2 regions of the Metabacillus sp. cB07 genome follow, and region 1 is predicted to be linked to the other one. Evidence: riboswitches for the same ligand, from Rfam matches in the RefSeq annotation. Region 1 holds a riboswitch; the other holds the start of a gene.
The links. A riboswitch is a leader RNA that binds a small molecule or an ion and turns the genes downstream of it on or off. The one in region 1 is predicted to bind glycine.
Positions count from the first base shown of each region.

Region 2: it holds a riboswitch for glycine, as region 1 does, so the genes downstream of both, gcvT (glycine cleavage system aminomethyltransferase GcvT) here and JOJ89_RS20795 (amino acid permease) in region 1, are expected to answer to the same signal.

Region 1 is NZ_CP069296.1:4,090,333-4,105,943, forward strand. Features, by position in the region: gene JOJ89_RS20785 (PadR family transcriptional regulator) at 1-155, shown strand, start outside; gene JOJ89_RS20790 (DUF4188 domain-containing protein) at 158-655, shown strand; gene JOJ89_RS20795 (amino acid permease) at 690-2,036, opposite strand; glycine riboswitch at 2,163-2,238, opposite strand; gene JOJ89_RS20800 (iron-siderophore ABC transporter substrate-binding protein) at 2,476-3,531, shown strand; gene JOJ89_RS20805 (FecCD family ABC transporter permease) at 3,533-4,567, shown strand; gene JOJ89_RS20810 (FecCD family ABC transporter permease) at 4,564-5,595, shown strand; gene JOJ89_RS20815 (ABC transporter ATP-binding protein) at 5,595-6,413, shown strand; gene JOJ89_RS20820 (hypothetical protein) at 6,514-6,897, opposite strand; gene JOJ89_RS20825 (hypothetical protein) at 6,934-7,113, opposite strand; gene JOJ89_RS20830 (hypothetical protein) at 7,354-7,857, shown strand; gene JOJ89_RS20835 (helix-turn-helix domain-containing protein) at 7,928-9,145, opposite strand; gene JOJ89_RS20840 (MFS transporter) at 9,267-10,562, shown strand; gene JOJ89_RS20845 (TerD family protein) at 10,623-11,840, opposite strand; gene JOJ89_RS20850 (MFS transporter) at 12,153-13,364, shown strand; gene JOJ89_RS20855 (hypothetical protein) at 13,606-14,262, opposite strand; gene JOJ89_RS20860 (TetR/AcrR family transcriptional regulator) at 14,377-14,973, opposite strand; gene JOJ89_RS20865 (hypothetical protein) at 15,235-15,611, opposite strand, start outside.
Region 2 is NZ_CP069296.1:2,761,113-2,776,723, reverse strand. Features, by position in the region: gene JOJ89_RS14255 (DEAD/DEAH box helicase) at 1-1,604, opposite strand, end outside; glycine riboswitch at 1,910-2,002, shown strand; gene gcvT (glycine cleavage system aminomethyltransferase GcvT) at 2,169-3,272, shown strand; gene gcvPA (aminomethyl-transferring glycine dehydrogenase subunit GcvPA) at 3,298-4,644, shown strand; gene gcvPB (aminomethyl-transferring glycine dehydrogenase subunit GcvPB) at 4,637-6,097, shown strand; gene JOJ89_RS14235 (rhodanese-like domain-containing protein) at 6,136-6,507, opposite strand; gene JOJ89_RS14230 (lipoate--protein ligase family protein) at 6,727-7,563, shown strand; partial or broken gene JOJ89_RS14225 (vitamin B12-dependent ribonucleotide reductase) at 7,881-9,320, shown strand; partial or broken gene JOJ89_RS14220 (hypothetical protein) at 9,580-10,695, shown strand; gene mntR (transcriptional regulator MntR) at 10,826-11,257, shown strand; gene JOJ89_RS14210 (patatin-like phospholipase family protein) at 11,371-12,243, shown strand; gene JOJ89_RS14205 (SA1362 family protein) at 12,262-12,636, opposite strand; gene JOJ89_RS14200 (DUF1385 domain-containing protein) at 12,680-13,627, opposite strand; gene JOJ89_RS14195 (YqhR family membrane protein) at 13,878-14,408, shown strand; gene aroQ (type II 3-dehydroquinate dehydratase) at 14,568-15,023, shown strand; gene JOJ89_RS14185 (M24 family metallopeptidase) at 15,010-15,611, shown strand, end outside.

The DNA.
Region 1 (15,611 bases):
ATATAAACATCGAAGAAAGCATTACGGCCAACAAAGACCACGCAGAGGATGCCGTCTACTGGCTCTTCACACTGGATTACGGAAAACGGATGACAAAGGCTGCGATTGAATGGTGCACAAACACTCTTGAACAATTACTGAATGAGGGGGATTAAAGATGGCTGATAAAAAGTTTGCCGGGCGGTACACAACGGACAATCAGGACGATCTCGTTGTCTTTCTAATCGGAATGAGGGTAAACAAGCGACTCGCCCTTCATAAGTGGCTTCCCGTCTTTTTTGCCATGCCGGGAATGATCAGGGAGCTCTATATGAACAAGGATGAATTAGGCTTTCTGTCCATGGAAAGCTATTTCGGGCTGAGAACAACGGTCATGATTCAATATTGGCGCTCGACGGAGGATCTTCTTGCCTATGCAAGAAGCGAAAAGCACATGGCGGCATGGAAAAACTTCAATCAGAAGATTGGCAGCAATCCATCTGTAGGCATATACCATGAAACCTATAAAGTAAAAGCCGGAGACTACGAATCAATCTATGGGAACATGCCTCCGTACGGCTTAGGAAAAGCACTCAACATTATTCCTGTTAAAGCACACCGCGCCTCGGCAAAACAGCGGCTGGGGGAAAATGCAGCCAAAACCACTTCCATCTAAAACAGAAAAGAGGCTGCCACGCAGCCTCTTTTCATCAGGTCAGAGACCTTTTTCTCGCAGAATACAGGACATACAGCAAGATAAACCATACAGGCGTCAGCATCAGTGCCGGACGTGTCTCTTCCGCCACAAGCATCACGATCAGAATCAGCCCGAACAGCGCCAGCACCGAATAGTTGATGAACGGCGCAAACGGAGCCTTGAATGCGGATTCCGCATGCAGGTCCCCGCGGTTTCTGCGGTATTTAATGTGACAGATCAAAATCACACTCCACACCCAGATAAAGCAGATGGCGCTGATTGTCGTCACAATGCCGAAGGCCTGCTCGGGAATCAGCTTGCTTAAAAGCGCACCCGCTGACACAACCGCAGCTGACAGCCACAGTGCATTGCCGGGCACATGCTGCTTAGTCAGCTTCCTCATGGAGGACGGAGCCTGGCCGCGTTTGCTCAGCGTGAACAAGATCCGGCTTGTCGAAAACAGCCCGCTGTTGCAGGCAGAAGCGGCAGACGTCAGGACAACAAAATTAATGATTCCCGCCGCAAGCGGAATGCCGATCAGGCTGAACGTTTTCACGAATGGACTTTCAGAAGCGTTCAGCTCCGTCCATGGATTGATGCTGAGCAGGACAATCAAAGCCCCGACGTAGAAAAACAGAATCCGAAGGGGAATCTTATTGATGGCAGACGGAATGTTCTTTCTCGGATTTGATGTTTCCGCGGCAGATACGCCGACCAGTTCCACCCCGACGAATGCAAACACAACCATCTGGAATGAAAGCAAAAATCCGGTCATGCCGTTCGGAAACAGGCCGCCGTGCTCCCATAGGTTGCTTACAGCTACGGTTCCCGCATCCGTCTTGAATCCCATCACAATTAAAATTACCCCGACGACGATCAGCGCAAGAATCGTCACCACTTTGATCAGCGCAAACCAAAACTCGAGTTCCCCAAAAAGCTTCACCGTCAGCAGATTTAGTCCAAGCAGAAGAAGCAGGCACACAATGGCAGGAACCCACTGCGGAATGTCATACCAGTACTGCACGTAGACACCGACCGCAATGACATCGGCCATCGCCGTCATGATCCAGCAGAACCAGTACGTCCACCCTGTTACAAACGCCGCCCGCGGTCCAAGATAGTCTTCCGCAATATCCGTAAACGACTCATAGCCCGCCTTTGACAGCAGCAGCTCCCCAAGCGCCCTCATCATAAAAAACAGGGCAACCCCCACTATCAAATACGCGAAAATAATCGACGGTCCCGCAAGCTGAATCGCCTTGCCCGACCCTAAAAACAACCCCGTTCCAATTGTTCCGCCTATTGCAATCAGCTGCACATGGCGGTTTGCCAAATCTCGTTTCAATTCCTGCTGTGCCATTTTGATTTCCTCCTTCTTAGATGTAAAAACCCAATAAAAAAAGAGACGGGAAGACTCCCAATCTCTTTTCGAAGAATACCAAAATAGCATTTGCCGCCCGAAAAACGGGTACACCAAACTCTAAATCTATACTCTTCTGTCCTTTTGCCTGAGATTGTGAACCCTTCGGCGCCGCTAAAGCGGTCTCTCCAGAAGCTGCTCCGGCTGTAGTGTGATCCACAGCCATCATAGCTTGCTCTATTAATTAAATTTGAGTATTTCTGAATAATGACTAATTGTAGGCGGTGGGGCATGCATTGTCAACAGTCACGCAATGACAGGGAGAATGTTCCATATTCTAATTGATAATTATTTTCATTGACAACCTGACATATTGAGGATAAATTAATGATAATGATAATTGTTATCAAATAAACTAGTGCTAAGGAAGGAACGACAAATGAATACAAGACGCAGATTTTTAACACTGGCTGTTTCACTACTAGCTGTACTTATGATTGCCCTTGCAGGCTGCTCAGGCGGGCAATCCGGCAGTTCGGAAAAGGCATCTGATAAGAAGGCTGATTCAAATGAATCAGATACACAATATCCAATCACGATCAAGCATGCATTCGGCGAAACGGTCATTGAAGAGAAGCCGGAACGCGTTGCGACCATTTCATGGGCAAACCATGATGTTGCACTTGCTTTAGGTGTGGTGCCAGTAGGATTCTCAGCAGCAAACTACGGCATTCAGGATGACAGCGGCATGCTGCCATGGACGAAAGAGAAAGTGAAAGAGCTTGGAGAAGACAGCCCGAACATCTACCAGGATACGGACGGATTGGACTTTGAAGCGATTTCTGACTCACAGCCGGATGTCATTTTGGCCGCCTACTCAGGCATCACGCAGGAAGAATACGATACATTGAGTGAAATCGCACCGGTTGTAGCTTATAAATCGGCCCCTTGGGTTGCTTCATGGCGCGAACAGGTCACCTATAATGCAATGGGGATGGGAATGGAAGAGGAAGGCAAGGAACTGATTGCGGATACCGAAAAACTCATCCAGGAAAAAGCAGGCGAACACCCTGAACTTAAAGGGAAGAAAGCCGCATTCGTCAGCATTTCAGCGGATGATCTCTCTAAATTCTACATATACACTCCAGCAGACCCGCGCGGAGAGTTCCTGAGCGAGCTTGGGATGGAATACCCTGAAAGCATTACGAGCCAGCTTAAAGATGAAGACGGTTTCTACGTGGAATTAAGCGCAGAAAATGCGGATATGCTGAACGATGCTGAGATCCTTGTATCTTACGGAAATGAAAATACGTTAAAAGCCTTACAGGAAGACCCGATCCTTGGTAAAATTCCTGCTGTTCAAAATGGATCTGTTGTGATCATCGGAGATAACACTCCGCTGGCAGCGGCAGGTAATCCAAACCCGCTTGCGATTGAATATTCCATTGATGAATACTTAACATTACTTTCAGAAGCTGCAGGCAAAGTAAAGTAACATGATGAACCAGTCCGTTACAGAAAAGAAGCAGCTGATGATGCCCAGAAATTTCATAAAGGTTTTGATCTTTTCCCTCATTTTGCTCGGCTTATGCACAGCGGCTTCTCTTATGTTCGGGTCCCGTACGGTTGGATGGAAGGAACTCATGGACGGACTGTTTCATCCTGACGTACAGTCCCACGGAGCAAATGTTGTCCGCCAGAGAATAGCACGGACGGTATTCAGCCTTATGTGCGGCGCGGCCCTTGGCATCTCAGGCGCCCTCATGCAGTCTGTCACGCGCAATCCGATTGCAGATCCGAGCATACTGGGAGTAAACACAGGGGCGGCACTCTTTGTCGTCTGCGGCATGACCTTTTTAAATATCAGTACGGCAGGCCAGTATATCTGGCTTGCACTTGCGGGGGCAATCATAACGGCCATTTTTGTATTCGGAATCGGTTCAATGGGGAGTGGCGGAGCCACGCCCCTTAAACTCGTTTTAGCGGGTGCGGCCACAAGTGCAGCCTTATCATCGCTTGTGGTGGCCATCATGATTCCCCGTTCAAGCGTCATGGACCAATTCCGTTACTGGCAGGTAGGGAGCGTCGGGGCAGGGAACTGGGATTCTATCTCTCTATTTGTTCCTTTTCTTCTCACCGGTGTTCTTATTGCCGTTTTGTCGGCCCCTGCACTGAATGCACTTGCTTTAGGCGATGAAGCTGCGTCAGGTTTAGGCGTGCGCACAGGCACGCTCAGGCTGTTTGCTGCATTTGGCGGCGTTGTGCTGTGCGGTGCAGCAACCGCGCTCGCAGGTCCAATCGGCTTTATCGGTTTACTTTCCACTCACGTAATACGGCTCGTCATCGGTCCTGATTTGCGGTATGTGATTCCGATGTCAGCTCTTTCAGGGGCCATTATTTTAACGATATCTGATGTGTGCGGAAGGCTTGCAGGAAGACCCGGCGAGCTTGAAGTCGGCGTCGTGACAGCCTTTATCGGGGCTCCCATCTTAATTCTACTAACTATGAAAGCGAAAATGCGTGCCTTATGATGAATGATACGATCCACCTTATTATGACAGGCAGAAAAAAGAGACGGCTCCGGTTTATCCTCGTGACTTCCCTTCTGGCAGTCATTGCGTTTGCCCTAAGCTGTGCCATGCTGATGCTCGGGAATACGATTTATCCCGTTCAGGATGTCATACGGGTCCTGATGGGTGAAAAAGTACAAGGAGCAACATTTACAATAGGCACGCTGCGCTTCCCGAGGATGATTGCAGGCTTGTTTGCCGGTTTTGCTTTCGGCGCTGCAGGAGCAGTCTTCCAGACGATGCTGCGGAATCCTCTGGCGAATCCGAACGTTATCGGGATCACCGCCGGCTCAAGTGCAGCCGCCGTTTTTTGCATCGTTGTTCTTCATGCAAGCAATACCGTTGTCAGCATTGCTTCTATTATTGGCGGCCTTGCCGCAGTGCTCGTTATTTTCCTGTTATCAAAAGGCTCCTCTTTTTCAATTGGCCGGCTGATCTTGATCGGCATCGGCATTCAGGCCATGCTTGATGCCGCGATTTCTTATCTGCTGCTGATTGGCCAGGAGCATGATATTCCTACTGCCATGAGGTGGCTGAGCGGAAGCCTGAACGGATCGAAGATGGAGACGCTCTATCCTCTGATCATGACCGTTCTTGTTTTCACTCCCGTTCTCATTGGACTCGGAAAGCGTCTCGACATGCTTGAGCTCGGGGAGGAGGCAGCCTCCTCTCTCGGTGTGAATACAGATCAAACCCGGCTGCTCCTGATCATCAGCTCTGTCCTGATTATTGCGCTTGCTACCGCTGCAACAGGTCCGATCGCATTTGTCGCCTTCCTTTCCGGACCGATTGCAAAAAGACTGACAGGTGCCGGATTTTCACCGATTATTCCGGCAGGTCTTACAGGCATCATCCTGGTGCTGGCATCGGACCTTGTTGGACAGTTTGCCTTTACTGCCAGATACCCGGTCGGCGTCATCACAGGCATCCTTGGAGCGCCGTACTTAATTTACCTGCTGATCCGAATGAACCGGAAAGGAGATTTATAATGAAACCGGCACTTACCTTTAAATCCGAAAGAATCACGGCTGGATATGAGAACAACCTCATCCTTCATGATGTCAGCCTCTCGATTCCAAGCAATAAAATCAGCATCATGATCGGAGCAAACGGCTGCGGGAAATCCACCCTGCTTAAAACGATGGCAAGGCTCATTAAACCCGCTTCCGGGCAAGTCACCCTTAACGGGAAACCAATCAGCCAAATCCCGCCAAAACAGCTTGCAAGAGTGCTCGGGCTACTGCCCCAATCCCCGATTGTCCCTGAGGGGATAACCGTTGCAGATTTAGTCGGACGCGGAAGGTACCCCCATCAGACGTTTCTGAAAGGCTGGACAAAAAAGGACTATGAAGCCGTCGCCGAAGCCATGGAAATCATGAACATAACCGAATTTGCCGACCGCAGCATCGACGAGCTTTCAGGCGGCCAAAGACAGCGAGTCTGGATAGCCATGGCTCTCGCGCAGCAAACAGACATCCTGTTTCTCGACGAACCGACAACCTATCTGGATATCACCTATCAAATCGAAATTCTTGACCTGCTGACAGACCTGAACCGCAAGCACGGCACGACCATTGTCATGGTCCTGCATGACATCAACCTGTCCGCCCGCTATGCGGACCACATCTTTGCCCTTCAGCAGGGACGGCTTGTCGCAGAAGGCGCACCGACAGAAGTCATCACAAGCACATTGATCAAAGACATCTTCGGTCTCAACTGCACCGTCATACCCGATCCGGTCTCAGGCTCTCCGTCTGTGGTGCCGATTGGAAGACATCATGTGAAGAGGGAGTGCAGTGTTTACTGACGGCATTTTAGAAATGAAAAGGGATCAGCTGAACAAAAAAAGGAAGGAAACCGTTAATTACGGGTTTTCTTCCTTTTTTCAACCGCTAAAACGATGAATCCTAAAAATCTACGTGAACAATATCAGGTTCTCTTCCTTGTTTTGTCAGGGTGACTACAGCTTCATAATCGCTTTTCCATTCAACAGAAATCTCATCCGGTATTTTTGTTTTCATGATGCTTTTGTTCTTGTAGTTGATCCTAATGGAAGGGGAAGGAAAATCGTCTCTTTTGACAATCTCGACTGAGTTTACATGATTAGGAGATTCACTTACTTTTAACCGGGTTTCCTGGGTAGATAATAGATACCAGGCCACTGTTGAAATGATCAAAAATCCAACTATGACGGCAGTGAAAAAGCAGCCGAATTTAGTCACAAGCTTCGTTTCTTCCCCTTCAACTCTGTCATTGTCATTCCAATCCATTGCCTTGTCCTTTCTTTTCATAACATGATCTTCCAAAACAAAAAAGCCACAGCCATTTTACTGTGACCCTGATTTCTTTTCATTCTTTCCGGCGAAATATGCTGCACACAAAAGGAATAGTATTCCCATCCCCCAACCCGCTATCGGTGAATACTTAAACAAATCCTTTGCCGCCATTCCGCCCGTAATGGATGCTGTAAAAAGCATAATAAACATAACTGTATAGTTTTTCTTCATTGATCCGCTCACCTCGCACCACCATTATACCAGAATTGGAAATATAACCCACACGATAAATGTAAAAAAGGAGCGCAGTGCTCCTATACGGTTCCCTTCTGCCTTTCGTCATTAAAGCTCCATAAAGCTCATCTCTTCTCCAAAACAGCGCTTCAAGTAAAATGTGAAACTTTTTCCATATCTATCCGTATTTCTACTAGACTGATTGTATAACAACAAGAAATAGAGGAGCAGATCCACTTGAACATACCCATCTTACTATGTATTATTTTTATCCTTTCATTTATCGTCCTTTATTGGTTCTTCACCCGTGAAAACAAAAAAGACAAGGATAAAGACAGTCCGCTTGCGCTAATCAGCATAGCAATGCTGTTTTCTGTATTAAGCACCCTGGTGTTTGCTTTTTTCCTATTTATGATAATTGGCTCCATAAGGGTCGTTGACAGCGTCTTTTCATTACATATTGATACCGGCCAGCTGCTTATTGTCGGAACTTGTTACCTTATTTACTGGCTCAGCATCGATTCGATATTCAGTAAGATATTTGACTACATGATGGGTGATACCATCTACAGCAATTTATCTCTATCCTTTTCGAGAACAGCAGCGTTTTACCTAATCGGTTTATTCACCGGCTTAAGTAAAGACATCAACCTGACTCTGTCAATTGGAGTCGCTCTTATCTTGCTGGTGATTGACACTTCATATTCTCTTTACTCTAAGAAATCCAAGATTAAAGTATGACTATGTCACTTCTAGCGCTTTAAACAACCGTGTTGGTTTTTGAACACGGTTTTGTTTATGTTGAAGGCACTTAGTTTTCAAAAAGCTCCTCATACGTCTTCCTGCTGAACGTCTTATACGGCGAATCCGGCATTCCCTCAAACCGCTCCACCGCTGTCCGTGCCGCAGCCAAAGCTTTTTCTGAATCTCCCAGCTTTTCATAGCACATGGCTTTGTACGTATCCCTCAAGTAAAACTGGGACAAATCAAACGGGTGGTGATGATAAGGCGGAACTTCCGCCAGATCCAAATAGCGGATGGCTTCTTCATATTCCCGAAGGCCATGCAGAGCTTTCCCTTTTTGGAGGAAAAACCATTCTTTGAATTTCAGGCCAGTTTCTGCCTTCTCCAAGTGCGGATCAATCAGATCAAGCGCCGCCCGGTAATCATGTTTGACCAAAATAAAAGATTCAATATGAAACAGCTGATAGCTGAGCCAGGAGCCTTCATCTTCCGAGAATTCAGCATACTGCTTCAATTTCATAATGTAGTAGGTATACAGCTCTGTATCTTCAGCCATCAGGGCAGAAGCAGCTGCCATCCTGTACAAATCATCAATCAGATAATACATTTTATTTTCTTTTGAAAAGGCAATCGCCTCATTCATCACACGCTTTGCAGACATGGTATCGCCGACTGCAAAGTGCATGATGGCTTCATGATAATCGAGATCAAGCCTTGTGATCGGGTCAATATAGGCAAACCTTTTTTCGATTTCTTCCCGCTCGAACAGGAGCACCTCAAGCGCCTTTTCGTAATGGTGCCCGATAAAGTGGACGATGCTGCGGAAAAGGCCCGTGCTTGCCCGCTTTTGAGTCAGGTTCATCTGTTCATAAAGCGCGGTCGCTTTGTCGATTGGTTCCTTCCACTCTTTTTTCTCGCTGCACATGCTGCGGCCGTACAGTTCCAGCAGCCTTGCCGCTTCATATCCCTGATTGAGTTTATGGACATGAGGCTCAATTAGCTGAATAAGTTTCTCATACTTATCGCCCGGATCTTCCTTGTTCGCGCTGTATATTCTCTCTGCCTCATCAAGCACCTCTCTCAGCTCAACCACATTCACTTCATTCACAAGCTGGGACACATCCACCTCAAGCCGCTTCGCGATATAGGCCAGGCTTTCCATGGACGGATTCGCTTTATTATTCTCAATCAGGCTGAGCATCCCTTTTGTAAGTTCGGATCCCGCAAGCTCAGCAAGTGTCAGATTTTTCTCCTTACGCAGCTTTCGTATTCGTTCGCCAATCATGGTTAACACCCCAATTTTTCTAATTAGTTTAATTTTATTAAACTTTTGCTTGAAATGGAAGAGCAGAACGCGGTATAATTTGTTAAATTAAATTAAACTTTTTATTTTTGGAGGGTTTTTTATGGATGAAATAAAAAAATTAAGAATGGCAACCTACCATTTGTTCACCTTCACCATCAGCAAGCTCATCTCAACGTTCGGCGCACAGGTGTATGCCTTTTCCATCAGCTTCCACATCCTGCAGAACACGGGATCGGCCACAAGCTTTGCCGCAAACCTGCTCTGCAACATTCTGCCCCGGACTCTGATTTCACCGTTTGCAGGCTACGTCGCAGACAAATACTCACGAAAAAAAATCGTCATCCTCGCACAGATCTCAACTACCCTTGCCATCAGCGGACTTCTTTACGTAAGCCTGACCTATGGTCTCTCATTGACCGCCATCTACATCACAACAAGCATCCTTGCCATCGCATCCACCTTTTCTTCCGTCACGTTCTCGTCATCCATCACCGGCTTAGTAGACGAAGCACGCATCCAGCGGGCCATGTCACTCAACCAAATGGCCATGTCCTTCGCCGCAATCGGCAGCCCTGCAGCCGGCGGATTGTTATATGGAGCCGTTTCAATTGAGACCTTTCTGATCATCTACATCGCCGCTTCCATCGCAGCCGTTCTCCTTGAATCCACCATGAATTTCACCCTATTTGCAAAACGAAAAACCGAAGGAAAGACCAAAGAATCCATGTGGCAGAGCATGAAAGCAGGCGTAAGCTATTTGAAGACAAAGCAGGTGCTCATGACCTTGATCTGGCTCTGCCTCATCGTCAATTTCCTGTTCGGCGCCTTTGAGGTAGGCTACTCCTACATCCTGATCGAAAAACTGAACCTTGCGTCCCAGCATTTCGGATTTACCCAGGGAGCCTTCGCAGCCGGCATGCTCATCCTATCAATCTACTTCTCAGTCGGAAAAGAAGTAAAGTACCCGTTTCTCGTTTCAAAACGCGGCATACTCGCAATTGGATTCATCCTCGGAGCGACTGCGCTGCCATTGATGATTGACTTGTCCTACTGGGCCATCTTCACCTTTTACATGGTTCTCATGTTCAGCTTCGGCGCCATGATCATCATCATCAACACGCCCATTCAGGTCATGATGCAGAAAATGATTGAAGACGACTACAAAGGCCGCGTCTTCTCCCTGATTGAAACGATGGCCATGGCCCTCATGCCGCTCGGGATGATTCTATTCGGATTCCTGTACGACGCCGTACCGGGCCAGTACATCCTTCTTGCCTCTGCAGCAATCCTGCTCGGAGTGGTTGTCACCCTGGCAAGACCGAGCGTTGTAAAGAAGGTGCATCCGGAGCTCGATGGGGAAAAGAGAGTGCTGTCTGAAGCTGGGACAGCTGTATAATGACAGTTTACCTAAAAAAAACGCGGACTTACCCAGCAGGAAGGTAAGTCCGCGTTTTTTCTATTTATAATTATTGATAGGACCAGCATCCATAACAACTTCAACCATATGGTCAGCGCCCATTCTAAGCATTGGTCTGTACTCGGAGTTCGGCAAGCTGTACAGCTCAAGCGGGCTGATAATCACGCCGTCCGGGGTATTATGGAGAATTCCCGGCACGCACGTATAAATCCGGTCGTTGTCATTGGCATTCTTGGCGGAAATCGTAACGGAGGTTCCGCTGTGGTTATCGATGCTCATCGACACCTTGTATCTGTAAAAAGAACCTGTCCCATTGGACTGGGCAGAGTAAACGACCGGCACGATGGCAAGGATGTCGTTTGTCAGCCTTAATTTAATGACCTCTTTCTTGGTTGAAAAGCTGTTTCGTCCTACATCTCCCATGTGCTCCACCGCTCCGCCTGCGAACTTCTTGAGCGGAGGTACCCCAGCAGCCCCGAACATTGCCACATCGACCTGCCTGCCGTCCTTCGTGTAAACAAGCGCATAGATATCATAATCTGTGCCGGTCTTCCAGGACACCGTAGCCGTAATTTCCGGCGTCTTTTCAATCATGATCGACTTCTGACCCTTGTCGAGATTGATCTTGCCCTTTACCTTCTCAAGCACGATTTTTTTCTCAGGAGCAGGCGGCGCCTTTACAGGTTCTTTAACGGGCAGAGCTTGAACAGCTTTTGGAGGCGCAGCTTGCTCCTCCGGCTCCACTTCCACACCGAAATTCCTGCACAGACCATCAAGGCCCGAATCAAATCCGCGCCAGATGGACTTCGCCTTCGTCTGGCCGTTCCTCACATACAGCTCCAGCACCACGATCCCGTTTTCCTTTGAAAAACTGGAAGGCGTTAACTCAATCACCGTATCACCTGAGCGCACCTGGGCCTTTAGATTCCGCACATTCGCAAACCCTGTGCGGTTGTCCTCTGTCAGCGTAATGGCGATCTTGCTGATCCCTGCAGGAGCTTTGCTCAAATCAAACTGCAGGTTATGTATGACCGTATTTCCCGCATTCTCAGACGGTAAAAGCGACGCAACACCGCCGGGGCCATTCGGCTGATTGTAAAAGATAATCCCGCTGTCCCCCTGCACTTTATCTGTATCTGTTAAAAGAAAAGCCGTTAACGAAATGTCGATTGTATTTGACCGGTCAAAACTCACCGTCACATAGCCTTTTGGAGAGCTTAATACCGTATTGCCACCCATTTGAAGCATTGCGTTCATCTATGACCACCCCTTGTTTCTATTCATCTATCATCACCGCAGAAAAAGATTTTGCGTGCAGCTTGGCTGTCTATCATTTCACTGTAAATTATACCATTTTATTGAAATGATGCGGGTGAAAATGACTAGATTACAAAAAAGAACTGCTATGCAGCAGCCTCTCAAAGAATTCCTATTAAACTATTGAACTATGTAAGGAGAGATTCCACCAAACAATTACCAAACGTTTTATACCGTTCGCAAACCGCTTCTGTGTTATCATAATTAAATTGTTTATTCACTGCGCAAGTTCATCCAAGAAGGAAGGTCACTATGATCACTACAGAATTGACTAAGCGCCACTGGCTGCTTATTTTAACATTATCTTTATTAACATTTGTCCTCGGAACAAGCGAATTTGTCATCGTCGGAATTCTGACCGAAATTTCATCGAGTCTCGGAATCACAAATTCAAAGGCAGGCACTCTTGTATCCGCCTTTGCAATCACGTTTGCCATTGCCACACCTATCGTCATGTCAGCAACAAGCCATTTTTCAAAGCGAAAATGGATGCTGTTTTTAATCGTGGCGTTCATCATTCTGAATGCTTTGTGCATCATTTCATCAAGCTACCTCCTGCTTCTTGGGCTCCGCATGCTGACAGCCATTGTCACAGGAGTCTTGATCTCGCTTGCCATGATGGTTGCAAGTGAAACGATGCCGGCCGCAAAACGCAGTCTTGCTATCTCCTTTGTGTTTGGCGGCTTTACCCTTGCGAACGTAGTTGGCGTCCCGCTGGGCACACTGGTCGCCGGCTGGTTCAACTGGAATGCAACGTTTATGCTGACGACGCTTCTCGGGGGAATCGCCTTTTTAGCCGCATTCTTCGTCTTGCCTGATCTTCAGAAGCAAGCCCGAAGCTCGATGCGCGATCAATTCTCATTATTAACGCACCCGAGAATCCTGATGGCCTTTTTCATCCCGTCTCTCGGATTTGGAGCAACGTATGCCGTCTTTACGTATCTCGTCCCAATTCTGAAGCAGATGGATGCGCCAGGAGGCTCCATCAGCCTGATCCTGTTCGGCTACGGATTCATCTCGATTTTCAGCAACATCCTGGCAGGCAAAATCGCGAACCGCAACGCCATTGGACGACTAAGATTTGTCTTTCTCATTCAGGCCCTTGTCCTGATCAGTTTATACTGGACAACCAATCAGTTCACGCTCGGTCTGATTAACATCGGCCTCATGTCCCTGATGGCCATCTTGTTAACAACATCCACCCAGCTTTACCTGATCGACCTTGCCGGCATCTACCAGCCAAAAGCAACAGGCCTCGCCGCCTCCCTCATGCCTGTCGCAAGCAACGTCGGCATCGCATTCGGCTCCGCACTGGGCGGAATCGTTTACCATCAGGGAGAGCTGATGAATGTAACGTGGGTAGGAGGAATCGTTGCCGTCGCCGCAAGTCTGCTGACGTTCCTGAGTTATCGGTTGGATCAGAAGCAGAAACAGATAGTAAGTGAAGAGCTGCGGACTGGATGAGGGATTATAATTTTAAAAGAAGTACCACGAACATTGGGTGTTCTTTGGTACTTCTTTTTAGTTGATTCCTGCATTCACTTGCCGTTCCTGGAAGCAACGGGACGGTACCAAGGTCTTTTCTGCCACTTTTTCAAAAGATGTATATATGAATTAGCCTACTCATATTGAAATCGAAGCAACAGGGGTGACCGACGACACGATCGAGCATGCTTACTAGAGGTAAAAGAAAAGGACAAAAGAATTAGATGCTGCCATCTAGAAGTGCGTTCCATTTTAATCGGGTAGCACGTTCTACACTCCCAAGTACTGCACTGAAACCGAGCATAAGGTTTAACCACGGGGATAAAGTAATGGGTGAATGAAAGACCCCAAAACGCTCCGCTACAAAAGGAATATGAGTAATTGTATCGACTACTTGAGGGATGGCAATAACCGTTGGAATAATAATCATCATCAAAGAGATGGCGGAAACAAAACGACTTAACATAGGATGATCTCGGTCCAACCGATAGCGTCGTCCCTCGGCAGATCGCGCATCTGGCTCAAGCTGAAACACTGCCCCATCATCGGTTACGAAATGACAACGTCTCATTCCAAATACCGATGACTTGACCTCAATCCACCCTCCATCAATTTTGAAGACAGCAGGAAGTTTAGACTCTGCATAATGCTTTCCATTTAGGTATAAATTAGCCTTTCCCTTCCCATTGTCCGAGAAAAATTGTTGTATATACGAGACCTCCACAGCGAAAACGGTTTGTTGATCGACTGTGTTTTTTAAGCGGAGAAAAAATACCGAGCGGCTAAACATTTGCCACCAGCGAAAAGCTTTCAAAGAACGTCCATTTCCACTTTTTACTCGTCGAGTTGCCAGCAACCTTCTTTTATTTTTAAACAATTCCTCATTCCCCTTTATTTATGGTCTCCGAATAACAACTTGCAGTATTTTGTACAGTTTATCTCTTTATAAACAATTCAGTAGAGATTCAGCAAGATAACCAGCATTCTCTAACTATAGAACCATTTTCAAAAAGCTTTTCACCAACTTATCGCTATACTCATTTCTATCGGGGTCACTTGCAGGAACCGACATTGTACCAGCTAATCCACCTCGAATAATGGTTATAACCACCGCATGATCAAACTCTCCAAATTCTTTCGCTTGTTGACCATTCAAGAGAATTTCTTTTAAACAGACATTTAATTCGTCTTCTTTACTAACCTCTGCTTTATAATATGGAACGTTATCTTCTGTTCGTTCATTGAAGACAATTTCCAGTAACGCCGTCGTATTCATGTTCCGATTTATATCTTGATATTCTACACTCGCTTGCACAAACGCGATTAATTTATCTGTATACGTTGTTTCCTTGTTGACTTTTTCCATAATATAGTCCCGTTGTTGTTCAATAAGATATAGTAACGTATTGTTCATCAAATCTGCTTTCCCTGAAAAATGGTACGAGATTAGTCCAGTACTAACCTCTGCTTTATCAGCTATTACAGAAAGGCTGGTACTCTTGTACCCAATCTCCGCTAAAACCGCAATTGCCGCTTTCATTATTTGCTCTTTTCGTGCGTCAGCTATTAAATATTTTTTCTGTTCCATAATTCACCCCAAAGAAGTTTGATTAACTATTTTTTATTTTGATTAACCAATCAGTTTTATTTTATATATCCCTATTTATTTAGTCAATACACTAGTACTACAGGAAGCAACGGGACTGTTCTCCTGCTTCCCCAAGAATGACAAAGCACGAGAACCGCTCTTGACCTTCCGTAAATTACGAAAAATAAAAAGGACCTTTAAATTCAGATCCTTTTTATATATACTATCTTCATCCATTTCCAATCCGTTTAAACTGATCCCCTAGTAATTGAGCCTTTCCTCTATCTCCATTGTTGGAAAGTAATCCCCATATTCATTTGTTTCTTTCTCACTGCGATTCATGCTAATGGTGCCCACATTTAGAAAAGTAACGGTGAGGGTTTCCCAGCCGGTATAGAATAAGAGCTCATCCGATAAATTAGCATACCTGGATACTGCCACATCTTCTGGAGAGCCTATATCATATCCTGATAAGTCAGCTATTGCCTTTATCTCTCCATTTTCAAAAGAAAATTCGCCACCCAAGTGGTTATCTACAATTTCTTTTATTCCATCTTCTTTTATTTCTCCCCCTGGTATCTCCAGTTCATCCATGAGCTCATCTTCCTCTTTAGACTCAGCCTCAGCTTGTAGTTTCG
Region 2 (15,611 bases), 1.3 Mb from region 1:
ATTTTCATTTCTCCATCGCTTTTTGATTTAAACAGGATGTCCTGCAGGTGATCTTCGAAATTGGATATCTCAAGTTTTGTCAGTATTTCATCAAGCTCGCCGATGACTTTTTCAAACAGGTTGATTTTTTCATAGAGAAGTTTCAGAATGTGCTCTTCAACGGTGTTTTTTGTTGCCATATTATAAATGTGGACATCTTTTTCCTGCCCGAGACGGTGAATCCGTCCAATCCGCTGTTCAAGCCGCATCGGATTCCAGGGAAGATCATAGTTGATAATGTGATTGCAGAACTGCAGGTTGATTCCTTCCCCGCCAGCTTCTGTAGCAATCAGTACTTGAACGCGGTTTTTGAAAAGGTCTTTCATCCAGTCTTTTTTGCCCCTCTTGAATCCTCCCCTGAAAGGAACAGATGAAATGCCGTGCTGCTGAAGAAACCACTGAAGATAAAACTGGGTGGCCCTGTATTCTGTAAAAATGATGACTTTGTCATTGATTTGCTGAATCAGTTCAACGGTCCGCTGTGCTTTGGAATTTCCGTCAACGTCATTAATGCAGTTCATCAGCTCTTCAATGACTGAGTCTGGAAGGGGAGATGCTTCGCCTTCGGGACGCTCGGCCATTTTTTTCAGCGTCATGTAGACAGCTTCCCTGCTTGAGCATGCCTCTCTTTGCAGCGTCATGATTGAAAACGTGCTGGCGGAAGAGGCGCCGAATGTTTTGAGACGTGATATAGCCGTATACAACTGGCGCTCACTCTCACTCAGCTCGATCGGAACGGTCTCAACATGCCGTTTAGGCCATTCAATGCCCGTATCTCCTCTGCGGTTTCGGATCATGACTTTGTTCACGAGTTCCTGAAGGTGCTCATGGTGTTCCAAAGAGCGGTTTTTGGCAGAAAATACTTCTGAAAAGTAAGCCTCGTTGCCTAAATGACCGGGCTTCAGCAGAGATACAAGATTAAAAATCTCTTCTACGCGGTTTTGAATGGGCGTTGCAGTAAGAAGCAGGCAGTATTTCTTTTTCAGGCTCTGAACAAATTCATAGTTTTTCGTTTTGCTGTTTTTCAGTTTATGAGCTTCATCGATGATCACCAGGTCGTACTGCTGGTTAAGAACAATTTCCCGGTGGGGGCTTCTTTTTGCCGTATCAATGGAAGAGACCACTACATCGCAGGCTTCCCATACGTAGCTTTTCTTTTGCTCAACGGCTGGAATATAGAATTTTTCATGAAGCTCTCTTGCCCACTGGGAAACAAGAGAGGCCGGAACGAGGATCAGGATTTTCTTGGCGAGTCCCCGAATCATATATTCCTTGACGATGAGGCCTGCTTCAATTGTTTTTCCAAGTCCCACCTCATCTGCAAGGATGGCCTTTCCGTTCATGTTTTCCACCACCTGCCTTGCAACCTCCAACTGATGGGGAAGAGGAGTGAAGTCTGTCAGGTGATTTGGAGCTTGAAGCCCTTCAAAGGAAGGAACAATCAGGTGCTTTTGCACGGCGCATGCCAGTTTGTAATTCTCCCAGCTGGCCCACGGACCGTCGTCATCAAGCTTTTTAAGAAATATATCTTGCCACGCGGAGTCAAATTTCAGTTTAACGTTCATGATTGACAGCCCTTTCAAAAAAAGAGTAGATCTTTCTCTATTGTTCACGTTAAGTGGTAAAATAGCAGGTTATCACAATGGATTAGATGAAAAGACAGTAAAACACGAACATTCCAATGTGTTTTAAACAAAACATTTGTGAAAAAAGTGATTGATGAATAAAGACCTTAATGGTAGGATGTTAATAAGTAAGAAAGTTGCTAACTTACTCAGTTTTCAGTCAGCAGGCTTCTTATGTCAAAAATGTCATAATGTCTAAAATGTCTACTTATCAGTATCACCAATTAATGAAAAAATATGAGCGGATGAGAGCAAGGGGAGAGACTGCAGCATACGCATGCAGCGCCGAAGGAGCAAACTGATGTGAATCTCTCAGGCAAAAGAACTCTTGCTTGACGCAACTCTGGAGAGAGTTTGTGAAAGCGGCAAACCACCAAAGGGGAAAGCTCGGCCATTTTTTCAGGCCGGGTAAACTTTCAGGTGCAGGGACAGAGACTTCCATTAAAGGGAGTTCTCTGTCCTTTTTTTGATGAAAAAAAGAGGATCATACCGGGAGGCGATGAAATGGCGGATTTAAAGCGGACACCGCTTTTTGACTTATACAAAGAGCAGGGTGCAAAAACGATTGATTTCGGCGGCTGGGACTTGCCGGTGCAGTTTTCTTCTATTAAAGAAGAACATGAAGCTGTTCGCGAAAGAGCAGGCTTGTTCGATGTATCCCACATGGGGGAAATTGAAGTGAGGGGCACTGGCAGCCTTGCATTTCTTCAAAAAACAATGACAAACGATGTTGCTCTTTTAAAAGACGGAGGAGCGCAGTATACCGCTATGTGCTATGAAGACGGCGGAACGGTGGATGACTTATTAATCTATAAAAAATCAGATGCGCATTATCTCCTTGTAGTGAATGCATCCAACATTGAAAAGGATTTTGATTGGCTGAACTCCCAGCTGTTCGGGGACACAGAGCTGCACAATGTATCTTCAGATGTCGCCCAGCTCGCTATCCAGGGACCGCTTGCTGAGTCAATCCTTCAAAAACTCACGGATACAAATTTAAGTGAAATCAAGTTTTTTAAATTCAAAGATGACGTAAACATTGCAGGAGCCTCTGCTCTTGTATCAAGAACAGGCTATACAGGTGAAGATGGTTTTGAGATTTACTGCGCCGCGTCAAAAGCTCCTGAGCTTTGGAAAGCGATTTTGGAAGCCGGAAAAGAAGATGGTCTGCTGCCATGCGGACTTGGCGCCCGTGATACGCTTCGCTTTGAAGCGAACCTGCCGCTCTACGGACAGGAACTTTCCAAAGTTATTACCCCGATAGAAGCAGGCATCGGATTTGCCGTGAAACCGAACAAGGAAAGTGATTTCAACGGCAAAGCTGTGTTAAAGGATCAAAAAGAAAACGGACCGGACCGAAAGCTTGCCGGAATTGAAATGATCGATAAAGGCATACCGCGATACGGCTATGAGGTGTTTGCAGGAGAAGAGCAGATCGGGGAAATTACAACCGGCACACAATCTCCTACACTTAAAAAGAATATCGGTTGGGCACTGCTTAAGAAAGAATTTGCCGAGCCCGGCACTGAAGTGGTTGTTCAAGTACGTAAAAAACGCTTGAAAGCAGTTGTCGTGCAGACGCCTTTTTATAAGCGACCAAAAAAATAAACCGGGTTGAAAGGGGAATACATCCATGAAACATCGTTACTTGCCGATGACAGAGCAAGATCAGCAGGAGATGCTTCAAGCTGTCGGAGTAGCATCAATTGATGAGCTTTTTCAAGACATTCCTGAAAGTGTTCGATTTAAGGGCGAATACAGCATCAAGAAGGCTAAATCGGAAACAGAGCTAATGAAAGAGATGAGCGCGCTTGCTGCTAAAAATAAAGACCTAAGAAGCAATGCCTCTTTCCTTGGAGCGGGAGTCTATGACCACTACATGCCGATCATTGTGGATCATGTGATTTCAAGATCGGAATTCTATACGGCCTACACGCCGTATCAGCCTGAGATTTCACAGGGCGAACTGCAGGCTATCTTCGAATTTCAGACGATGATCGCAGAGCTTACCGGCATGGATGCAGCCAACTCTTCTATGTATGACGGCGGAACGTCACTTGCTGAAGCGGCTATGCTTGCCTGCGGACAGACGAAAAAGAAAAAGGTCATTGTGTCAGGAGCAGTTCATCCTGAAAGCAGAGATGTGCTGAAAACGTATGCAAAAGGACAGTACATTGAAGTGGTGGAAGTGCCTGTCAAAAACGGCGTCACAGATCTCGAGGCATTAAAGCAGGAAATGTCTGATGATGTAGCAGCGGTTGTCGTTCAATATCCTAACTTCTTCGGCCAGATTGAACCTCTTAAGGACATTGAGCCGATTGCCCATACAGGCAAAAGCATGTTTATCGTCTCTTCCAACCCGCTCGCCCTTGGAGCTTTAACGCCTCCTGGAGCATTTGGCGCGGACATTGTTGCCGGAGACGCTCAGCCGTTTGGTATCCCAACAGCATTCGGCGGCCCGCACTGCGGCTATTTTGCTGTCACTCAGAAACTGATCCGCAAAGTGCCCGGCCGTCTTGTCGGACAGACAAAGGATGACCAGGGACGCAGAGGATTTGTTCTCACGCTTCAGGCACGCGAACAGCATATCAGACGTGATAAAGCGACATCAAACATCTGTTCAAATCAGGCTTTGAATGCACTTGCAGCGTCTGTTGCCATGACAGCGCTCGGAAGAAAAGGAGTCAAAGAAATGGCTCTGCAGAATATCCAGAAAGCAAACTACGCTAAAAAGGCATTTAAAGAAAAAGGCTTTGACGTGCCATTTGACGGACCGATCTTCAATGAGTTTGCCGTTAAATTAAATAAACCGGTGAAAGAAGTGAATGCCCGCCTGATTGAAAAGGGCATCATCGGAGGCTTCGATCTTGGCAGCGTATATCCTGAGCTTGAAAATCACATGCTCGTAGCTGTGACAGAACTTCGCACGAAAGAAGAAATCGATCAACTTGTTTTGGAATTGGGGGATGGACATGAATAACGAGAATCAGCCATTGATTTTTGAACTGACAAAGCCTGGAAGAACAGGCTACAGCCTGCCTGATATGGATATTCCCGAACAATCAGCAGATGAACTCATTCCCGCTGACTATCTCCGCACAGAGGAAGCTGAACTGCCGGAGGTATCAGAGCTTGATATTATGAGGCACTATACAGCTCTTTCAAAGCGCAATCATGGAGTGGACTCAGGCTTTTATCCGCTTGGCTCATGCACGATGAAGTACAACCCGAAAATAAACGAAAATGTTGCCCGCATGGCAGGGCTTGCCCATATCCATCCGCTTCAGGATGAAAGTACCGTACAGGGAGCTCTTGAGCTGATGTATGACCTTCAGGAGCACCTTGTAGAAATTACAGGAATGGATGAAGTCACGCTTCAGCCGGCAGCGGGTGCCCACGGAGAGTGGACCGGACTTATGATGATCCGTGCGTATCACGAAGCAAACGGCGACACTGGACGCACAAAGGTCATCGTACCTGATTCTGCACACGGAACCAATCCTGCATCTGCTACAGTGGCAGGTTTTGAAACGGTCACTGTTAAATCAAATGAACATGGACTCGTCGATCTTGAAGATCTGAAGCGTGTAGTAGGAGATGATACCGCTGCGATGATGCTCACAAATCCGAATACGCTGGGTCTGTTTGAGGAAAATATTCTGGACATGGCAAAGATCGTGCATGATGCAGGCGGCAAGCTGTACTATGACGGAGCCAACCTCAACGCCGTACTAAGCAAGGCTCGTCCCGGAGATATGGGATTTGACGTGGTTCACTTAAATCTCCACAAAACGTTTACCGGGCCGCATGGCGGCGGAGGACCGGGTTCAGGTCCTGTCGGTGTAAAAGCAGATCTGATTCCGTATCTTCCTAAGCCTGTTCTTGTGAAACGTGATGACAAATATGCATTTGACTATGACAGACCTCAGTCCATCGGAAGAGTCAAGCCGTTTTACGGCAACTTCGGAATCAATGTGCGTGCATATACGTATATCCGCACAATGGGGCCAGACGGCTTAAAAGCAGTGACAGAGTATGCGGTTCTGAATGCAAACTACATGATGAGAAGACTTTCAGAAGCCTATGATCTGCCGTTTGACAGACACTGTAAGCATGAGTTTGTTTTATCAGGCAAACGCCAGAAAAAACTCGGAGTGCGCACACTTGATATCGCAAAGCGCCTTCTTGACTTCGGCTACCATCCGCCGACGATCTACTTCCCGCTTAATGTCGAGGAGTGCATCATGATTGAGCCGACGGAAACAGAGTCAAAAGAAACACTTGATTCATTCATTGATGCTATGCTTCAAATTGCGAAAGAAGCAGAGGAAAACCCTGAAATGGTTCAGGAAGCTCCTCATACAACCGTTGTTGGACGTCTTGATGAGACAACGGCAGCACGCAAGCCGATTCTCCGCTATCAGAAGCAATAAGAAAAAGGATTCGCCGCTGGCGAATCCTTTTTTGTTATTTACTTCTTCGTCTTAATTCTTCCGCTCCAGCCCTTAAAGCCGCCTTTTAATGTGTAAAGATCTGAATAGCCCTTTTTCTTAAGCATCTGCGCTGTGCGTCCGCTTCTTACTGTGTTTTGGCAATAAAGATAAACAGGCTGGTCTTTGCGGATTTCTTTATGGCGCTGTCTCATTTGTGACATTGGGATGTTTCTTGCGCCAAGAATATGGCCGCCTTCAAATTCGTTCGGCTCGCGGACATCAATGAGCTGAGCCTTTCTGTATCCTGCACGGAATTCCTCTTCCGTTAATGTTTTCATAATTTTACGCTGGTAAAAATAAGAGAAGATTGTGTAGGCTGCAATTGCGCCGACTAAAATTAATAAGAAAATCCATGTTGTCAAGCTGACCCGACTCCTTTTTTATACCCTTTATGCGGGCTGGTTCATGTAAACTTCTGTTTATTGGACAAGTATAATTATATAAGAGCAGGGTCAAATTGTCATCCATGAATCAGAGTTATTTATTTTCATCCTGGAATTCTTTTTGATAGACTATGATAGCGGAATGTATTTAACAAACAGCCTAAGCATGAAAAATGGGGTATGAACATGGAGAAAGAAATTTGGAGATTTATTGATTCGGGCAACTGCTCTCCTGCTTACAATATGGCGCTTGATGAGGTGCTGCTTGAGTGGAACAGCGAAGGGAACTTTCCGCCTGTTATCCGTTTTTACGGATGGAACCCTGCGACACTTTCTGTCGGTTATTTTCAGAAAGCGGAAAAAGAAATTGACCTTGAAGCTGTTAAACGAAATGGGCTAGGCTTTGTGCGCAGGCCAACTGGGGGCAGAGGAGTTCTGCATGATAAAGAACTTACATACAGTGTCATTGTTTCAGAAGACCATCCGGAGATGCCGAAGACCGTTACAGAAGCATACCGGGTGATCTCAGAAGGAATTCTTCAGGGATTCAGAGAGCTTGGCCTTGATGCTTATTTCGCGGTGCCGAGAACGGAGGAAGAGAAGCAGGGGCTTAAAAATCCGCGTTCAGCGGTTTGCTTTGATGCACCCTCCTGGTATGAGCTTGTCGTTGAAGGCAGGAAAGTTGCAGGCAGTGCACAGACACGTCAAAAAGGCGTGATTCTCCAGCACGGATCGATTCTGCTTGATCTTGATGAAGATCTTTTGTTCAGCCTGTTTAAGTACCCGAGTGACAGGGTAAAAGAACGAATGCAGAAGAACTTTAAAAATAAGGCAGTAGCAGTGAATGCTCTCAGAGAGACGAAAGTAACGATTGAAGAGGCGAAAGAGGCGTTTAGAAGAGGGTTTGAAAAAGGGCTGAATATTAAGCTCGAATCGTATAAACTGACTGACGAAGAACACGCTGCAGTTATGAAACTGGCAGCTGAAAAATATGAATCGGATGAGTGGAATTATAAACGATAAGCGGCTGAAATAAGTCGCTTTCGTTTATTTTTATTTTCTAGTTATTTCTATGTGTTCCTTATTTTTCTAGCTTTCTGTTCGATTCGAAATTTGCAAGCGACAAATTACTTCAAAAAAAGTGATTTTCAATCTCCTATCTTCTTTATTCTCTTTTTTTCACACTCAATTACGAAGTTTGTAATTTGACAAAATAGCAGCAGACTGACTTTTTATCCATATATAGTATTGTCGAACGAAAAAGAAACACTATATATTGATAAACGGATGGCTGTGTGATAAATTAAATCAAGTACAAAGATAATAGGGGAGTTGTTTGAATGACCGTTGCACTGAATGAAAATCTGAAACTTGATGTGGACAAGCTTAACCACGATATTTCACTTTTTCCCCAAGTTCATCCGATTACAGAAGATATGAAGCTTACACACAAAGGTGTATCGCGTTTAGTCATGCTTGACAGGTACACATTTAAAGACACTGAAAAGCTGACGCTGTCCAAAGGCGATTTTGTCGTTCTGACAATTAAGGAAGATCCGAAATTCCCGGCAAGAGGCCTCGGGTACATCTTAGATATAGACTGGCAGGCAAAAATGGCGCACGTTCAGGTGGAAGAAGAGTACCGCCTTTCACTTGAAAAGCCTGAAGAAGTAGAATCAGGAGTCATTCACCGCTCTCTTGACGTTATAGAAAAACCGCTTGAAGTATATTACGAGCAAATAGCCAAGCGGAATGCGACAGGTCTTGCATCTGTTGAGAAAACAGAAGAAAAACGCAAGGAATGGTTTGAGAAGTTCTATCAGGAACTCGTCGGCCTGAACTTTGTTCCAGCCGGACGCGTGTTATACGGAGCGGGAGCAGGAACAGATGTGACGTATTTCAACTGCTACGTGATGCCGTTTGTGCAGGATTCACGCGAAGGCATTTCCGAACACCGCAAGCAGGTCATGGAGATCATGAGCCGCGGCGGAGGCGTTGGAACAAACGGTTCAACGCTGCGTCCGAGAAACACCCTTGCAAGAGGAGTCAACGGCAAATCATCCGGGTCGGTATCCTGGCTTGATGACATTGCGAAACTGACTCATCTGGTTGAGCAGGGCGGGTCGCGCAGGGGCGCGCAAATGATCATGCTTGCCGACTGGCATCCTGACATTATTGAATTCATTATTTCCAAAATGCAGAATCCCCGTATCCTGCGTTATCTGATTGAAAATACAAACGATGAAACCATAAAGAAATACGCCCAGGAAAAGCTGAAGTTCAAGCCGCTTACACAGGACGAGGAAGCTATGTATCAAAGCATCGTCAATTACAAGCAGATTCCGGGCTACGGCGGATTTAACGAGAAAATCATTAAAGACGCAGAAGTGAAGCTTGCAGTCGGCGGAACCTATACCGTTCATAATTCAGAATTCCTTACAGGAGCAAACATCTCAGTCACGCTGACAAAGGATTTCATGGATGCCGTTGAAAAGGATGCCGATTACGAGCTGCGCTTCCCTGATGTTGAAAGCTACAATGCAGAGGAAATGAAAGCTTACAATGAAGACTGGCATAACCATGGTGACGTTCGCGAGTGGGAAAAACTCGGCTACAAAGTGCGCACGTACCGTACGATCAAGGCGAAAGAACTTTGGAACCTCATCAACATCTGCGCAACATACTCTGCAGAGCCGGGCATTTTCTTCATTGATAACGCCAATGACATGACAAACGCTAAAGCGTATGGACAGAAGGTAGTTGCAACGAATCCGTGTGGTAGAGCAGCTTGATTTGCCTCACGTTAAAAATTGCGGAATGAAGCGGGAACCCTGAGATGGGAATCCGAACCGAAGGCTAAGCCTAAACGTTTAGTCAGGGGCAACGCATAGGAGATGAACCTGAGAGATCAGAATATAATTCTCCCACGAGGCCGCAACATTACATCAATCAGTATTTTTGTAATGAAAAGATATGCTGAACTTACACGAAGGAGAAGTGTAAGAAGTACGGATAAAAAGCCGTGCGATAACAATATTGGAACAGCCTCTCGCACCATATTCTGTCTGCAACCTTGCTGCAGTGAACCTTGCTGAAATGGCAGACAAAGAAACAAAAACCGTCAATTTCGAAAAACTGAAAAGAACGGTTGAAGTCGGTGTCCGCATGCAGGATAACGTAATCGATGCAACACCGTACTTCCTTGATGAAAATAAAAAACAGGCACTAGGCGAACGCCGTGTAGGTCTTGGTGTTATGGGACTTCACGATCTTCTGATCTACTGTGAAACCCAGTACGGTTCTGAAGAAGGCAACGAGCTCATTGACAAGGTCTTTGAAACGATCGCTGTCACTGCGTATAAAGCATCTGTAGAGCTTGCAAAAGAAAAAGGCAGCTTCCCATTCTTGACCGGCGAAACGGCTGAAGAAACGAACAGACTGCGCCAGGCCTTTACTGAGACCGGTTTTATGAGCAAAATGCCGTCTGATATCCTGGAAGATATTAAAGAATACGGTATCCGCAATTCACACTTGCTGACTGTTGCTCCCACGGGATCCACTGGGACGATGGTCGGGGTTTCCACTGGACTAGAACCATACTTCTCCTTCTCTTACTACAGAAGCGGAAGACTTGGCAAGTTCATTGAAGTAAAAGCAGATATCGTACAGGAGTATCTGGATAAAAATCCTGATGCAGATCCGGAGAATCTTCCTGAATGGTTTATCTCAGCTATGGAACTGAGTGCAGAAGCGCATGCAGATGCACAATGCGTCATCCAGCGCTGGATCGACAGTTCAATCAGCAAAACGGTCAACGCTCCTAGAGGATATACGGTGGACCAGGTCCAAAAAGTATATGAGCGTCTGTATAAAGGCGGAGCAAAAGGCGGAACAGTCTATGTTGACGGAAGCCGGGACACTCAGGTCCTTACATTAAAAGCGGAGGAGAATACCTTCTCTGAAACAGAAGAAGCACCGAAAGAAAAAGGCAAAGTTGTTCTTGTGGATACAATCCAGGCTTTGCGCTCCACAAATGTAACAATCGGAAACGAAGTGGGCAATACTTGCCCTGTATGCCGTGAAGGAACAGTTGAGGACATTGGCGGATGCAACACTTGCACAAGCTGCGGTGCACAGCTGAAGTGCGGATTATAAGAAATGGAAGAGCCGGGACATCCGGCTCTTTTCTTGTGCTTCTCCTGCAAGCTTTCTTGTCATGACCTGCAAACTAGTGTACACTTGTAATGATTTCCTATGTTTTGAACGTTTTTTTGGAGGGGACCTCATGCCAACACCAAGTATGGAAGATTATATTGAACAAATCTACATTTTAATAGAAGAAAAAGGATATGCCCGTGTCTCAGACATCGCGGAAGCATTATCCGTTCATCCCTCCTCAGTGACAAAGATGGTCCAAAAACTAGACAAAGATGAATATCTCATATACGAAAAATACCGTGGACTTATTTTGACGCCTAAGGGCAAGAAGATCGGAAAGCGCCTTGTCTACCGTCATGAGCTGCTCGAGCAGTTTATGCGTTTGATCGGCGTGGATGAAGAAAAGATTTACAACGATGTTGAGGGCATTGAGCATCACCTCAGCTGGAACGCCATAGACCGCATCGGAGATCTCGTGCAGTTTTTCGAAAGCGATGAAGCGCGTGTAGATACCCTGCGTGCGATACAAAAACAAAATGAACAGGATAACGAGTCCTGAAAAAGACAAAAGCAGCTGCTTTCGTCTTTTTTCTTGCGCCAAAACTGGAAAAGGTCTATTTCTCCGGCCTTCATCTTACACTATAAGGATAGGAGAAGAGGGGAGGAACTTCTGTGTACATTGATGGTGTCTTCTCTGGCGGCGGCATAAAAGGGTTTGCGCTGATTGGAGCCTATCAGGCAATTGAACAGCGAGGGCTGCAGTTTGTAAGAGTGGCAGGCACAAGCGCGGGTTCAATTGTGGCATCCTTTATCGCAGCAGGATACAGAAGTGATGAAATTATCCGAATGATGGACGATATGGAGCTTGGAAAGTTTCTTGAGAAAAACCCTTCCATTCTTCCATTTAAATTGATGAAATGGCTTAACCTCTATTGGCGCCTCGGTCTGTACAAAGGCGGGAAGCTTGAGGAATGGATCGCAGCCAGGCTGAAGGAAAGGGGAGTTTCCACCTTTGGTGATTTGAGGCCAGGTTCATTAAAGATTGTCGCATCAGATCTTACTAACGGCAGGATCATTGTGCTGCCCGATGATCTCCCCAGTTACGGACTTGTTCCCGAGAGGTTTTCAGTTGCACGAGCTGTTCTGATGAGCTGCAGTCTTCCGTATTTCTTTGAACCTGTTAAGCTGACGAGTGCTGAAGGGACGAATATAGTGGTAGACGGGGGAGTTTTAAGCAACTTTCCGATCTGGCTCTTTAAGGAAAAGGCGAGACCTGTTATTGGAATCAAGCTAAGCCCGAGAGATGAAGAAAGGCCGAGGAATCAGATTAAAAATGCGATTGAAATGTACGGTGCGCTGTTTGAAACGATGAAAGATGCGCATGATGCCAGGCATGTATCAAGCAGACATGAGAGAAATATCATTTTTTTGCCGGTAGAAAGCATTCTCACGACAGAATTTGATCTCTCAGAACAAAAAAAACTAGCTCTGATTGAGCTAGGAAGAAGTCGGACGGAACAATTTCTTAAACGCTGGACATATTAATTCAAAAAGAAAAGCAGGTCAGAAAAAAGCCCTGCTTTTCTTTTTGCCTTTTCTGCCTTCAATCACGGTCAGGTGTGAAGCCTGCTTCTTTTTAAGAGCGCTTGTTTTGCTGCTCTTTTTAGGGGCTGACACACTTTTCAAATGGGAGCTGCTCTGATTGCGGTCGCTGAAACGCCTTTTGGACTGTTTAGCAGCTTTGGAATAAGAGGAAGAGTCTTTTCCCATTCTTTGTTTTGTAAAGTAACGGACAACAAAATAGATGATGGCTAGAACAGCAGCAAACACGAGCATTTCTCTGAAGAGGAAGCCGGGCCTGCTGATGAGAGTCACTAAAAACCCGATTCCTCCCAGAGCTAACACAATCATCACAAATGGATTCATTCTATTTTTCATGAGTCCACCTCCCAAGATGAAAATGAGTTAATGAAGTTTTAGCTTATACAATTTGTTCTGTTTTTATACCTTCTTCTGTTTCTTTTTCCAGGCGGAGCATTTCATTGAAGCTTGCAATTGCGACTTCTGTCTGTTCGTTGTCTGGCTCTTTTGTGGTCAGAAGCTGAAGGCATAAGCCAGGGTATCCAAGCCATTTCAGGACAGGCACGTCTCTGAGCTTATTTGTAAACTGCAGCACCTCAAAAGAAATGCCGATCACAACGGGAATAAGCGCCAGTCTGTTCAAAACGCGCACATAAAGCGGTTCAGTCGGAACGAGCATGTAGACGAAAACTCCGACAATCACGGTGAAAAGAAGGAAGCTGCTTCCGCATCTGTAATGAAGGCGGCTGTTGCTCTGAACGTTCTCAACTGTGAGCGGCATACCGTTTTCATAACAGTTAATGACTTTATGCTCTGCACCGTGATACTGGAATACGCGCTTGATCAGCGGTGTAAAGGAAATCGCGTAAATATAGGCAAGCAGGAGAATCAGTTTGAAAAGACCTTCAATCAGGATCTGTGACAAATCCGATGAAAAAACAGGTCTTGTAAGCTCTGCAAGAAAAAGCGGGACAAGCGTAAAGATGAATTTTCCGAATAAAAAGGACAAAACCCCGATTGCTGCAACGCCGAGTATCATCGTCAGCTTTGATTCTTTTTTCGGCTCGTTCAGCTTCTCGTCATCTTCAGGATCAAGGTCGTACCTGTCAGTTGAAAAGTTGAGATGTTTCGTACCATTTGCGCTTGCTTCTATGATTGCTGCGATTCCGCGGATAAATGGTATTTTTTTAAGGGCTGTCAGTGAGCTGCTTGATTTTCTGGGCAGCCGGAAGTAATCAATTTCCTTGTTCTTCCGTCTGATGGCTGTAACATAATGATGCTTGCCGCCAAACATGACGCCCTCTACTACTGCTTGCCCTCCATATGCGGGCTTGTTCTGCTTTGACATTTTTCACCAACCTACCTATCTATTCTCTTTTTGAGCGGATTTTAAACAAAACGGAAGAGAATGTTATGTTTATATTCTACATAAAAACAGCATAAACCTCTAGGCAGTTATATTTTATTCTTCAATTTATGGGCGCAGGTAAGGTTCTGCAGGTAAGTACGTCTGTAGTATATCCTAATACTTGCCAGTTAGACATTTTCTGCATCGATTTTCGGATTGGATGTACATACTAGAAGTAGGAGGTGTACATATGACAGATGATTATCAGTCTAATTCTGCAGGAATAGAAGATGGACAGGATGATAAGCAGGGCGAGGGTCTCCCGTTTATCGCAAGAGCTATGATTACCGGATTTGCAGGAGGTATTTTCTGGAGTTTAATCGGCTATTTGGCTTATGTGCTGAACATGACAGAGATCAGTCCGAACATGCTGCTGCAGCCGTTTCTTCTTAGTGACTGGAAAAACGGCACGATCGGAAATTTTGCGGGAGTACTGGTTATCGGATTCCTTTCTATAGGAACGGCACTCGTCTATTATTTAGTTTTAAAAAGGTTTTCGTCTATTTTCGTCGGCATGATCTATGGAGCCGCTTTATGGGCGCTTGTCTTTTTCCTCTTGAATCCGATCTTTCCAAACGTTAAGACAGTCTTTGAACTCGAGCGCCTGACAACGGTTACGATGATATGTTTATACATTTTATATGGGGTCTTTATCGGGTATTCCATTTCCTTTGAACAAAATGAGCTGGAGTCGAAAAAAAAGGGCAGCGCTTCCACGTAACAATAGAGGTAACGCACAATGAAGTATGGTAGAATGTTCTAAAATGAACATTCTATTTTTTGTCGGCTTTTTATTCATGCGGCTATTGTTTAAGGCAGCGTTTTGACGAAAACATCTGTCACATGAAGGAGAGTCCTCATAGTGCTTGGAGGTCGAAAGATGAGACACTACATAGTAATTAACGGCCCAAACCTGAATCGCCTTGGATTGCGTGAACCTGATATTTATGGAAGCAAAACGCTGACAGATCTTGAGCGGGAGCTGATGGTTTTTGCTGAAAAGCAGGGGTTTCAGGTCACGTGCTTTCAGTCCAATCATGAAGGAGACCTGATAGATGCCATTCATGGATCAGATGGCCACTACGACGGCATTGTGCTGAATCCGGGTGCGTTTACCCACTACAGCTATGCGTTAAGAGATGCAATCGCAAGTGTGCCTCTACCTGTGATCGAGGTGCATATCTCCAATGTTCACAGCCGCGAGCCGTTCAGGCACCAGTCTGTCACTGCGCCGGTCACTGCCGGACAGATAGTCGGACTCGGATTTCAGGGATACCAGTTTGCCCTGCAGGCAATACATACAAAGATAGGGGAGAAACAGCATGCTGAAGATTGAGAAATTAAGAAACAGGCTCAAGGAGCTTGATGTTGACGGACTTCTTATTGCAAGCGATTATAACAGACGGTACATGACCGGTTTTACAGGCTCATCGGGCGTCGCGCTCGTTTCTCTGTCAGGAGCCGTTTTTATTACAGACTTCAGATATACAGAGCAGGCAGCAAAGCAAGTTGAAGGCTATGAAATTGTTCAGCACAAGGGGCCGATTCTTGACGAAGTCGCTGCACAGGCAGAAAAGCTTTCAATCAAGCGTCTTGGCTTTGAACAGGATCATTTATCCTTTGCAGCTTATTCCTCATATGCTTCCAAACTGAAGGGAATTGAGTTTGTTCCGGTGTCTGAGGCGGTGGAAAAGTTACGCTTGATTAAGTCTGCAGCAGAGATTAAGATATTAAAGGAAGCTGCGGAGATCGCCGATGCTGCATTTAAGCACATTCTTACAGTCGTACAGCCCGGCATGAAGGAAATTGAAGTTTCAAACGAACTTGAATTTTTTATGCGAAAGCAGGGAGCTGTTTCTTCATCATTCGATATCATTGTCGCATCCGGCCACAGGTCAGCTCTTCCGCACGGCGTGGCAAGTGA